One region of the Enterobacter sp. ECC-219 genome, then DNA from elsewhere that is predicted to be linked to it. Evidence: riboswitches for the same ligand, from Rfam matches in the RefSeq annotation. Region 1 holds a riboswitch; each other region holds the start of a gene.
The links. Region 1 has a riboswitch for thiamine pyrophosphate ahead of thiC (phosphomethylpyrimidine synthase ThiC). Riboswitches for the same ligand answer to the same signal wherever they lie in the genome.
Positions count from the first base shown of each region.

Region 1 (4,203 bases):
CGGTCGGGTAATCGGCAAGGCGCTTAACGTGACTCGCCAGCTGCGTCAGCCCCTGCGGCGCCGAGGGCATCTGCTTGGTTTGCGTCGGGAAGACGTGACCCAGCGCGATGTAAGAGGGGCGGGCCGTCAGCGCCACGTCGATCTCCATGTCATCGTGTGTTGAAACGCCAAGGCGCAGGCCAGCCTGGCGGATGGCGTTCAAATCGGTGGTTTCCAGGTCCTCCTGACCCAAATGGACACCATACGCCTGGTGCTTAATCGCCAGTCGCCAGTAATCGTTGATAAACAGACGCGCGTCGTAACGGCGTCCCAGCGTGATGGCGGCGACCACATCGGCCTCTACCTCTTCATCGCGCTTATCCTTGATGCGCAGCTGGAGGGTGCGAACGCCGGCCTCAAGCAGGCGTTCGATCCACTCCACGCTGTCCACCACCGGATAGAGCCCTAAACGGAAGGGCACGGAGGGGAAATCAGGCTGGTACATTACGCCTCCTCTTTTTTGAGGTAGATTTCGCCGCCTTTCGCGCGGAAGGTTTCTGACATGTCCGCCATGCCGACTTCAATGGTCTGCGCGGCGGCGTAGTCGCGCACCTCCTGGCTAATTTTCATCGAGCAGAACTTCGGCCCGCACATGGAGCAGAAGTGCGCCACCTTACCCGATTCCTGCGGCAGGGTTTCATCGTGGTAGGCGCGGGCGGTGAAGGGATCGAGCGCCAGGTTAAACTGGTCTTCCCAGCGGAATTCAAAGCGCGCTTTGGACATGGCGTTGTCGCGGATTTGCGCACCCGGGTGGCCTTTCGCCAGATCCGCCGCGTGGGCGGCAATCTTGTAGGTAATCAGCCCCTGCTTCACGTCCTCTTTGTTAGGCAGGCCGAGGTGCTCTTTCGGCGTCACGTAGCAGAGCATGGCGCAGCCGAACCAGCCGATCATCGCCGCCCCAATGCCTGACGTGAAGTGGTCATAGCCCGGCGCAATATCGGTCGTCAATGGCCCCAGGGTGTAGAACGGCGCTTCGTGGCAGTGTTCCAGCTCCTCGGTCATGTTGCGGCGGATCATCTGCATCGGCACGTGGCCCGGGCCTTCAATCATTACCTGCACGTCATACTCCCAGGCGATTTTGGTCAGTTCGCCCAGCGTGTGCAGCTCGGCAAACTGCGCTTCGTCGTTGGCGTCGCGAATTGAGCCCGGACGCAGGCCGTCGCCCAGCGACAGCGAGACGTCATAGGCGGCGCAGATTTCGCAGATCTCGCGGAAGTGCTCGTAGAGGAAGTTTTCCTGATGATGGGACAGGCACCACTTCGCCATAATGGAACCGCCGCGCGAGACGATGCCGGTCAGACGCTTCGCCGTCATCGGCACATAGCGCAGCAGCACGCCTGCGTGAATGGTGAAGTAGTCCACACCCTGTTCCGCCTGCTCCAGCAGCGTGTCGCGGAACGCTTCCCAGGTGAGGTTTTCGGCGATGCCGTTGACCTTCTCCAGCGCCTGATAAATCGGGACGGTACCGATCGGCACCGGGCTGTTACGCAGGATCCATTCGCGGGTTTCGTGGATGTAGCGGCCAGTAGAAAGATCCATTACCGTATCCGCGCCCCAGCGCGTTGACCAGACCAGCTTTTCCACCTCTTCTTCGATGGATGACGTCACCGCCGAGTTGCCGATGTTGGCATTGACCTTCACCAGGAAGTTACGGCCGATAATCATCGGCTCGGATTCCGGATGGTTAATGTTGGCGGGGATAATAGCGCGGCCTGCGGCCACTTCGTCGCGCACAAACTCTGGCGTGATGTTTTCCGGCAGGCGAGCGCCAAAGCCTTCGCCCGGATGCTGGTGGCGCAATATTTCGCTGCGGATGCGCTCACGGCCCATGTTTTCACGGATGGCGATGAACTCCATCTCCGGCGTGACGATGCCCTGGCGCGCATAGTGCAACTGGGTCACGCATTTGCCCGCTCTGGCGCGTTTTGGCGTCAGCAGGCCGGTAAAGCGCAGCTCGTCCAGACCGTCGTCGGCCAGACGTTCTTTGGTATACGCAGAGCTGCGCACGCTCAGCTCTTCGCAGTCGTTACGCGCGTCAATCCACGGCTGGCGTAGCTTTGCCAGGCCCTGCTGGACATTGATGGCAACATCAGGGTCACCGTACGGGCCTGAGGTGTCATACACCGGCACGGCTTCGTTGTCTTCGTACTGCGGGTTCTCTTTGCTGCCGCCAATAAGCGTCGGGCTAAGCTGGATTTCACGCATCGGCACGCGGATATCGGCCTGCGAGCCGGTGATGTAGATACGTTTCGAGTTTGGGAAGGCGGTCCCTTCCAGGGTATCGATGAAGCGTTGGGCGTGTTCGCGCTGTTCGCGACGGGTCAATTTAACGATAGACATAGCTCATTCCAAAAGTGAAGGACATGGCTTGTCAGACGACGGATGAAGCAAGAGAAGATCGCCCAGGGGCGATTCAACAGCAGTGTAACTCTTGTTCCCTTCGCAGGTATTAGCCTGATCAGGTTCCGCGGATCCCGAATTAACGGTCTCAGCCCGCGCGTTCAGGCGCTGGGCACTCCGACAAGAAAAATCCCCCTCCGCAGAGGGGCGAATGGTTGTAAATTACTCGTTAACGATTAAGAACTCAAGCCGGGCGCACGACGTTATCTTCGTGGCTGACGTCCAGGCCGTTATCCAGGGCGAGGGCGATCAGCTTATCTTCCAGCGTGAATCGCTCTTCCAGCGCTTCGCCAAGGTCGGAAAGCGCCTGCTGGAACTCAAGATAATTATCGTGATCGATGGCATTCTCGAGCGTGGAATCGTAGTAATCCATGATCTGCTGGGTATTGGCTTCCAGTAGTGGACAAAGTTTGCTGGCCGCTAAACAGGGATTTGTGCCTTCCATTTCGCGGATAATACGTTCATAAATGTTGAAATGGCCGTCGGAAAGGTAGTCGACCAGGCTCTGACAAAAATCATCCAGCGCTTTTTCGTTCAGCCGCATAAAGGATTCTTTGCCAGGCTTAAGACCGACCAGATTGTAATACGCCACGAGGAGATGCTTGCGTACATGTAGCCAGCGATCCACCAGTGTGTTACTTCCTCCAACGCGCTCCGTCAGGCTTTCTAGCTGGTTTAACATGGTCGACTCCGCAAAGTTTAGAATGGGATCTACTTATCCAAAATGTAACCACAATGCTAACAACATGTCAGTGAAGCGAAGGTAGTGCAATAGATATGGATCGTATTATTGAAAAATCAGATCTGGGTTGGTGGATCGTCAGTCACGAACAGAAGTTGTGGCTGCCCGGTGGAGAAATACCCTACGGTGCGGCAGAAACGTTCGATCTCGTGGGCCTGCCTGCGCTCAGGATCGGCGAGTGGCAGGGTGAGCCCGTATGGTTGATCCAACAAGCGCGTCGTCAGGATATGGGATCCGTTCGCCAGGTGCTTGATCTGGATGCGGGACTGTTCCAGCTCGCGGGGCGGGGCGTGCAGCTGGCGGAGTTTTATCGCTCGCACAAATACTGCGGCTATTGCGGGCATACCATGCACCCAAGCAAAACCGAGTGGGCGCTGCTCTGCGGCCACTGCCGTGAACGTTATTATCCGCAGATCGCGCCGTGCATCATCGTCGCTATCCGTCGGGAAGATTCCATCCTGCTGGCGCAGCATACCCGCCATCGCAACGGCATTCATACCGTCCTCGCCGGGTTCGTCGAGGTGGGCGAAACGCTGGAGCAGGCGGTAGCGCGCGAGGTGATGGAAGAGAGCGGAATCAAGGTGAAAAACCTGCGCTACGTCACCTCGCAGCCGTGGCCGTTCCCGATGTCGCTGATGACGGCGTTTATGGCTGAATATGATAGCGGCGAGATCGTTATCGACCAGAAAGAGCTGCTGGAGGCAAACTGGTATCGTTATGACGATCTGCCTCTTTTACCCCCACCGGGTACGGTGGCGCGTCGGCTGATAGAAGATACCGTGGCGATGTGTCGGGCCGAGTATGAGTAGTGTTACACTGAGGCCATGACGCTTAAGGAACTGCAAAAATGACCGAACTGAAGAACGATCGTTATCTGCGTGCGCTGCTGCGCCAGCCCGTTGATGTCACCCCGGTGTGGATGATGCGCCAGGCGGGACGCTATCTGCCAGAGTACAAAGCCACGCGCGCGCAGGCGGGTGATTTTATGTCGCTGTGCAAAAATGCCGAGCTGGCCTGTGAAG
Region 1 covers NZ_CP143680.1:894,377-898,579, forward strand. Annotated here, with positions in the region: gene thiE (thiamine phosphate synthase) at 1-484, opposite strand, end outside; gene thiC (phosphomethylpyrimidine synthase ThiC) at 484-2,379, opposite strand; TPP riboswitch at 2,458-2,569, opposite strand; gene V1603_RS04155 (Rsd/AlgQ family anti-sigma factor) at 2,624-3,121, opposite strand; gene nudC (NAD(+) diphosphatase) at 3,217-3,990, shown strand; gene hemE (uroporphyrinogen decarboxylase) at 4,029-4,203, shown strand, end outside.

Region 2 (4,203 bases), 1.9 Mb from region 1:
TTTGCGCACGGTGATCCGCGACACGCCGGTTAACTGGCTCAGATCGCGCTCGCCGGGCAAAATGTTCCCGTGCTCCAGCACCCCGCTGCGCACCGCGTTTTTTACCGTTTCGGCAAATTTCAGGTACAGCGGCGTGTTGTCAGGCGCGGCGATCCGTTCAGTCAGTTGAGCGATTAACCGGGTATGCGCTTGTTCCATCTCTGTATTCTCAGGCGTGGTGTTTCCTGCCAGTATACTGGGTTACCACCACGCATGAAAATGATGAACCGGCCCAATACCGTGACCGACTTCCAGAGTATCGGCTTTTGCCAGCGCCGCCGAGAGCCAGGATTTCGCTTCGCGTACCGTATCGGCCCAGCCGTCATGCCGCGGGCGCAGCGCCGCCAGCGCGGCTGAGAGGGTGCACCCTGTGCCGTGGGTGTTTTTGGTCTGCACGCGCGGGGCGGTAAACCGCATTTCGCCGTCACGGGTAAAAAGCCAGTCCGGGCTTTCAGCATCATCCAGATGCCCGCCCTTCATCAGCACCGCCCCGCAGCCCATCGCCAGCAGCGCATTGCCCTGCTCTTTCATTTCCCGTTCAGTTTGCGCGTGCGGCGCGCCCAGCAGCGCGGCGGCTTCCGGCAGATTGGGCGTGATGAGCGCCACCTGCGGCAGCAGCTTATTGCGCAGCGTCTCGACGGCGGAGGCGGAGAGCAGCGGATCGCCGCTTTTTGCCAGCATGACGGTATCCAGCACCACATTTTGCACCTGATAGCGCTTAAGCCGTTCGGCCACCGCTTCCACAATGTCCGTTTCGGCCAGCATGCCGATCTTGGTGGTATCAATACGCACATCGCTGAACACCGAATCCAGCTGCGCGGCAACAAAATCCGGCTCGATGCGGTAGACCGACTGCACGCCGCGCGTGTTTTGTGCCACCAGCGCGGTAATCACTGAGCAGCCGTACGCGCCAAGGGCCGAGAAGGTTTTCAGATCGGCCTGGATGCCCGCGCCGCCGCTGGGATCGGTGCCGGCTATGGTCAGGGCGTTAATCCGCTTCATGCCTGCTCCTCCAGCGTGTAGAGTTCATCCAGGAACGCGGCGGCAAAACTGCCTGGCCCGCGCGAGCGCGTAACGGCTGCCGTTCCGGCTCGCTTCATCCATCCGCAAGCGGCGGCAACGTTATCCAGCCTGTCCCCCGGCAGCGAACAGCTGGCCGCTACGACGGCAGAAAGCGCGCATCCGGTTCCCACCACGCGGGTCATCAGCGGATCACCTCCCGTAACCGTGCGGGTGCGTTGCCCATCAGTGATGTAATCCACCTCACCGGTGACCACTACGATGGCATTGGTTTGCCGGGCCAGCGCCTGAGCGGCAGGTAGCGCGCTGGCCGCGGTGTCGGTTGTATCGACGCCGCGCCCGCCCGCGCTCATTCCCGCCAGAGCCAGGATTTCTGAAGCGTTGCCGCGAATGGCGGCCGGTTGCAGGGCAAGGATTTGATGGCAAAAACGGGTGCGGAACGTCAGGGCGCCCACGGCAACCGGATCCAGCGTCCAGGGCTTGCCTGCCGCTACGGCGCTTTCTATTGCCCGACGCATCGCCTGCGCGCGCGGCGCAGTCAGCGTCCCGACGTTAACCAGCAGCGCGTCAGCGACGGCGGCGAACTGTTCAGCCTCTTCGGCCTCAACCACCATTGCAGGGGATGCGCCAAGTGCCAGCAAAACGTTGGCCGTAAAGGTCTGTACGACATCGTTGGTCATACAATGGGTAAGCGGACAACGGGTGCGGAAGTGGTGTAAAACGTGTAAATCGAGCAGGTCAGGCTGCATGGGTTCGCTCCTGCCTTGCGTGAAGAAGCGATGACCGGGAAGGCATCTGACTTCCCTACGCTGGCATTATCCAGATCAGGTAATACGGGTATTTCTCAGCCTTCACAAAGAAGGGCACCCCGAGTCATTTGGTAAGAATTGACTTACTTTTTGCCAGATTAGGGGAAGTTACTTGCTGTTGCAAGCCCGCCCTTCCGGTTATCGCTTCTTCACGCTGTACCCCAGCTTGTACCTCAGTTTGTACCCCACCAAAGAAACGAAAAAAGGGGCCGTTAAGCTCCTTTGTGATATAACCCAAACCTCATGGATTCCGAGATTCAGTTTTGCGTTCTGTTTTTCTACGTCGTTCAAAGGTGCGGATTACATCCCAGATAAACAGGAATAGCAGATACCAATAAAGTGCGGTGATCATAAGCAAACCTCTTGGTTCCAGTAGCTTCGAACTGTTCTCAGAGACACACCCATCGCTTCAGCCGTTTCCTTCGGTGTTAGCCCTTGAGCCTTATGTTCCAGCATCTTCAAACGCGTTTCCTGCTGCTTTCCAGCTTTCTTGATTCCAAGGCATACGATGGTTGAGCCAGGGAAGTAATAGGTTTTGAGGTATTCCGCTGCCGCCATGTCGGGAACGACAAACACCAGAGGGTGATCGGTATCAGTGTTGCGAATGGATGTTCGGCTAAGAAATTGGTAGCACCGTTCAAAATACATTGCCTGGCGCTTCTTCTCCATCACCGTTTCAAAATCCCAACCGATACGTTCGCAATAGTCTGCCCATCGCTTACGGTCTTTATCGCCCAAATTTGCACATCCGAGGAACACGGCACAATGAACACCTTGGTAGTTGTTCATTCAGTAGCTCGACATCGAGACTGCTTCCCCTCCCATGCGATCACCAAGCTCAGTGAGTCCGATGGTCTGGAAGTCGCAGATGGTTTTATCCCTGTTAGTGGCGAAGATAAATTCCTTGCCAACAGTCTGCCGAATCTCGTTCAGATGATTATTAAAGACATTTGCGAGTTCTGACTGCCCCGCTCTATTGATATCTTCCGAGAGAACAACCACGATCTTGATAGGCACTTTTTTATGCTTACGTCTCTCGGGATCAGGCTGAAGGTGTTCACCCGCTTCCTGAACCGCCTTCTGAGCGACGTTCTCTGCCATCCAGACAAACCCGCTGCGATTTACACCAGCGCCAAGCACAGTGAAACTTTTTGCCCACGTTGCGGCCTTCAGTATCTGATTAAAAGTGTACGCAAAGAAGCTGTATGAAGAATCACACTCGGTATGCATTACGCCACCGCCGTCGAGAGCCACGTATAGCACTTTCTTAAGATTGTCACTGTTTGACCTGCTCCCCGTTGATTAATATACCCCGATGTTAGTAATGTCTTCATAAGCCACATGAGGACATCCTCATGAAGAAGCGTTTTTCCGACGAACAGATCATCAGTATTCTTCGCGAAGCGGAAGCCGGAGTTTCTGCCCGTGAGCTCTGCCGTAAGCACGCCCTTTCCGACGCCACTTTCTACACCTGGCGCAAAAAGTTTGGTGGCATGGAAGTTCCTGAGGTGAAGCGGCTCAAATCTCTTGAAGAGGAGAACGCCCGCCTCAGGAAGCTACTTGCCGAAGCCATGCTGGATAAGGAGGCACTTCAGGTGGCTCTGGGGCGAAAGTACTGACGACAGGCCAGAAGCGGGAAGTCGTTGAGTTTATGTGTGATGCGACCGGTCTGTCGCAACGTCGTGCCTGCAGGCTTACAGGTTTGTCCCTTTCGACCTGCCGCTATGAGGCTCAGCGTCCGGCAGCTGATGCGCATTTATCAGGGCGCATCACTGAGCTGGCACTAGAGCGCAGGCGTTTTGGCTACCGCCGCATCTGGCAGCTGTTGCGTCGGGAGGGCCTTCACGTCAATCACAAGCGGGTATACCCAAGTGAGACTGAATAGTTAAAACTTACATATCAAGAATCATTCTCATTAATGGCCACGCAAATCCTTAACTGCGCAGTGATAATGTTGTGATATTTGGGCGAGATAAAATCCCAGGACATGTGGCATCAAATGAGGTTGCTCGATGGTTTAAGCAATGGGGCGGTTAGAGCAGATCGTCAAGTGGCTGCCAATGGAGGCCATATCCCTCTTTTCCTCTTTTAAAGTGGCTCATCGCGTTAGTTAACAATCACTAATAGAGGAAACTAATTGTTCAGAATGCTCGTTATAGAGCATGGATCACAAGCATAAGACATCTTCATGAGGCATAATAGGTACAGCATACTCGCCTAAGGAATTTGCAAATGTCTCATGTCAGTATTAACGATTTCAAACTTCTTAATATCAAATGCCAAAAATATTTTGATCTGTTCAGTAAAACGAATGAATTTAATCAGTCTATCCATG
Region 2 covers NZ_CP143680.1:4,003,035-4,007,237, forward strand. Annotated here, with positions in the region: gene V1603_RS19020 (GntR family transcriptional regulator) at 1-198, opposite strand, end outside; gene thiD (bifunctional hydroxymethylpyrimidine kinase/phosphomethylpyrimidine kinase) at 241-1,041, opposite strand; gene thiM (hydroxyethylthiazole kinase) at 1,038-1,808, opposite strand; TPP riboswitch at 1,844-1,940, opposite strand; gene V1603_RS19035 (helix-turn-helix domain-containing protein) at 2,217-2,657, opposite strand; gene V1603_RS19040 (hypothetical protein) at 2,658-3,122, opposite strand; partial or broken gene V1603_RS19045 (transposase) at 3,224-3,735, shown strand; gene V1603_RS19050 (AIPR family protein) at 4,101-4,203, shown strand, end outside.
Region 2: another riboswitch for thiamine pyrophosphate. It lies ahead of thiM (hydroxyethylthiazole kinase); the one in region 1 lies ahead of thiC (phosphomethylpyrimidine synthase ThiC).

Region 3 (4,203 bases), 540 kb from region 1:
CCAGCAGCGGCGGCAGCAGCAGCATGAGCGCCAGCGTAATCAGGATAAAATCGGCGACGCGGCTGTGCAGGCTGTCCTGCGGGTCGCGCCAGCCGGTTATTTGATTACTGCCAGCGGGAATGGCTTTACTCAGTCGCTGGCTCAGCAGCACCAGCACCAGACAGCACGCCATCTGCACCATCGCCAGCAGCGCGGCGCGGCCCGGATCGTAGTCGTAACTTAAGGCCTGATAAATCGCCAGCTCGATGGTGGTGGCCTGCGGCCCGCCGCCGAGCGAAAGCACGGTGGCAAAGCTGGCGAAGCAGAGCATAAAGATTAGCGCGGCCACCGGGGCAATCTGACGTCGCAGCCACGGCCATTCGACAAAGCGGAAGAACGACCAGCCGCGCATGCCGAGCTGAGCCGCAATCTGGCGCTGTTCGCCGGGAATGTTTTCCAGCGCCTGTAAAAAGAGGCGCGTCGCCATCGGCATATTGAAGAAAATGTGCGCCAGCAGGATGCCCTTCAGCCCGTAAGGGGAAAAGGTCCACTCCAGCCCCAAAGATGCAAAGAGCGAAGCCAGCCAGCCCTGACGACCGTAGACGCTCAGAATGCCAAAAACGGCCACCAGAACTGGCAGGATCAGCGTCATGGCGCACAGGCGCAGCAGAGCCTGCCTGCCAGGAAAACGCCGGCGGTACAGCGCTCGCGCGAGGAAAATGGCCGGGATCGCTGACAGCAGCGCAGAAAGAAACGCCTGCCAGAAAGAGAACCGGATAACGTGCCAGAGATAGCTGTCGTGCCAGAGCGCGAGCAGATCGCTCTCTGGCGCATTAAACCACAACGCAAGGAATGCCCCCAGGCTGACCACCACCATCAGCATGGCGGCGAGCAGGCCGGGGATTAACCAGCCGGGAATTAACGGCTGACGGCGCGTTGCCATTCACTTACCCATGCTGCACGCTGCGCGGCGACCTGCTGCGGCGTAAATTCCAGCGAGGTTGTTGGTTTGGTCAACTGCTCGAAACCTGCGGGCAGGGTAACGCTGGTGACCGGATACATCCAGTTGCCTGCGGGAATCGCATTCTGGAACGCCGGTGAAACCATGAACTTCAGGAACTTCTCGGCCAGCTCCGGCTGTTTGCTGGCGGCGGTACGCGCTGCCACTTCCACCTGCAGATAGTGCCCTTCAGCAAAATTCGCGGCGGCGTAGTTGTCTTTCTTCTCTGCGATGATGTGGTAGGCCGGAGAGGTGGTGTAGCTCAGCACCAGATCGCTTTCGCCTTTCAGGAACAGGCCGTAGGCTTCGCTCCAGCCCTTGGTCACGGTGACGGTTTTTGCGGCCAGTTTCTGCCACGCTTCCGGCGCTTTATCTCCATAGACTTTCTGCATCCACAGCAGCAGGCCCAGACCCGGCGTGCTGGTACGCGGATCTTCATAGATCACGCGCCACTTCTGGTCACTTTCCACCAGCTCTTTCAGGCTTTTCGGTGGGTTTTTCAGCTTATTTTTGTCGTAAACAAAAGCAAAATAGCCGTAATCGAACGGCACAAAGGTGTCGTTTTTCCAGCCGCCCGGCACGTTGACGGCATCTGCCGCCACGCCGCTTTTGGCAAACAGTCTGGTTTGCGTCGCGGCTTCCAGCAGGTTGTTATCCAGCCCGAGCACCACGTCGGCCTTGCTGTTTTTCCCTTCCATGCGCAGACGGTTGAGCAGCGACACGCCATCTTCCAGCGCCACGAACTTCAGCTCGCAGTTGCAGTCGGCTTCAAAGGCTTTTTTTACCACCGGGCCAGGGCCCCAGTCGGCGGAGAAGGAATCGTAGGTGTAGACCGTCAGGACGGGTTTCGCGAAAGCAGGCAGCGCAAACAGCGCCAGCAGGGGGAAAACTTTTTTTAACACTTTGCACCTCAGAGTTGAGTGGCAAAGGATTTTGAGCGACAGCCTCAAATCCCTTCGCCGGCGTTATCCGGATCAGGTTCGACGGGTATTATCTCAGCGCACATCTGTGATGCAGCACCCCGTTGAGAACGGCGCTATTGTAATGATTTGGTGAATATTTCGAAAGCGTTATGGTTCCGGCGGCGCAAACCAGGCGGATTTAAAATCAAACCAGCCCAGGGTGTTCATCCGCAGGCCGCGCATGCTGCGCTGTCCCTGGATCAGCAGCCAGTGGTGGATCAACGGTACGATCGTCTGCCCGGCCAGCAGCTCTTGGCACCATGCGGCCAGATCCATTTCGCCTGCCCGCCACTTCGCGGCGTCCTGCTGCCAGTCCCGGTTGATACAGTGCTGAATGAGGGGCACTTCATACAGGTGAGAAAAGAGCGAGAAATCAAGCGGCAGCGTGAAGTTGGCGCTATTGAGCCAGATATCGCTGACGACATCCCCGCGGTGCCATTCATCATAATCGACTTCCTGTATCGCCAGCGTCACGCCTTCGGCCGCCAGCAGCTTGCTCATAATCTTCGCGATAAAACGGTGCTCAATGTGATCGCGATAGTAGCTGAGGGTGATGGTCTCCAGCCCGGCAGGTTTTCCACTGCGCACCGGCTGAGCATGGTGCCAGCGCGGAAGCAGGCCATATGCCGGGAACCACCAGGTCTGGTATTGCTCCTCTGCGTGATAAATCAGGTTAGCCGGGGCCAGAACATGGCTGATCCACGTGCGGACGTCGTGGTTTGCTCCGCGGTGGCTGCGGCTGTCAAAGAGCAGGTAGTAACAGCCCTCCTCCAGGCGACTTTCGAACGCCTTTTCGCTTGTTGTGGGGCCTTCCAGCGTCAGGCCTGCGCTCAGCTCTTCGTTGAGATCCGGTAATACCCAGACGTTCACTTCGTCGATCAGCGCCCGATAGCCAAAATAGTCATCAAAGGCGCGGATTTTGAGCTGGTTGTTGGTATTGCGCGTCACGGAGTAGGGGCCCGTGCCAATCGGCAGGCTGGCAAAATTGTTCAGCGATCGCCATTCGCCGGGCAGGATCATTGAGGGCACGTAGCCCAGCAGCCACGGCAGCCATATGTCCGGCTGCGACAATTCAATGTCCAGCGTCCAGGCCGTGGGGGAGTGGATCCGCGAGACGTGTGAATAGAGCGGAAGCGTGCGGGCGCGTTCCAGGGAGGTGATGACGTCACTCATCTCCAGCTCGCGTCCGTGGTGGAAGTGAATGCCCGGGCGTAAAAAGAAACGCCAGTGCAGGGGGGAAAGCTGCTGCCAGTGGTGCGCGATGTCCGCTTCCAGTTCCCCGTTTTCCTCATTTATTTTCGTCAGGCCGCTGAATATCTGCCGGGCCATATGGGTTTCAGAACGACGTAACGCCGTGCCGGGCAACAGGTTTTTCATTGGCCGATAGTAGAGCACCCGCATAATGTGGCGGCCCTGACGAAAGCTGCGCCCCAGATGCGAGACCAGCATCTGGCGCACGGCGGCCTTGTCGCCCACCAGCTGGACCAGCTGATCGATGCGATCCTGCTCCAGCAGATCCTCCGCCCGCTGTTGCTGCAGCGCCAGACCAGTATAGAGGAAGGTTAAGCGAGAGCGCTTGCCGCGTCCGGCCTCGGCCTCCCAGCTTAGCCAGCCCTGCTGCTGCATGGTGTTGAGCAACGTGCGCATATGGCGGCGAGAGCAGTTGAGAAGTTCTGCCAGCTCGTTAAGCGTGGTCTCCTGCGATTGACCCTCGCAGCACTGCCACAGGCGGATAAATTGTTGTTGCAGTCGACCGGATGGCATAAAAGAGGAACTCCTGACAAAAAATCAGCAATTTATTAATCCCTATATTAGGCCAATAATGCTTTCCGATGAAGTGAGGAGGTAAATTATGAAGAGGTCTACCGCACGTCAGTTTTATCAGCAGTACTTTTCAGCGACAAAAGGATCGTCCTGGCTGGCCCGCCAGTGTGCAGAGCAACGGCTGAAAATATTGGAAGAACTGATGCAGTGGGACGTTACGAAACCGACCTCTTCCCGCTAACTCGCCTCGATCATGTGTGACTGAGTATTGGTGTTTATCACCCGCCAGCAAAATGTTTTTGCTGGCTTTTTTCGTTTATTCTTTCACCCAATTTCGATTCGCTTTCACAAGGACTTGCGCATGCTGTGGTTGATGACGATGGGGCGCCGCCTGAATGGCGTATATGCCGCTTTTATGCTGGTGGCCTTTATGATGGGCGTGGCGGGGGCCCTACAGGCGCCGACGCTGAGCCTGTTCCTCAGCCGCGAGGTGGGCGC
Region 3 covers NZ_CP143680.1:1,436,472-1,440,674, forward strand. Annotated here, with positions in the region: gene thiP (thiamine/thiamine pyrophosphate ABC transporter permease ThiP) at 1-922, opposite strand, end outside; gene thiB (thiamine ABC transporter substrate binding subunit) at 898-1,881, opposite strand; TPP riboswitch at 1,913-2,013, opposite strand; gene sgrR (HTH-type transcriptional regulator SgrR) at 2,050-3,705, opposite strand; gene sgrT (glucose uptake inhibitor SgrT) at 3,794-3,946, shown strand; gene V1603_RS06760 (sugar efflux transporter) at 4,067-4,203, shown strand, end outside.
Region 3: another riboswitch for thiamine pyrophosphate. It lies ahead of thiB (thiamine ABC transporter substrate binding subunit); the one in region 1 lies ahead of thiC (phosphomethylpyrimidine synthase ThiC).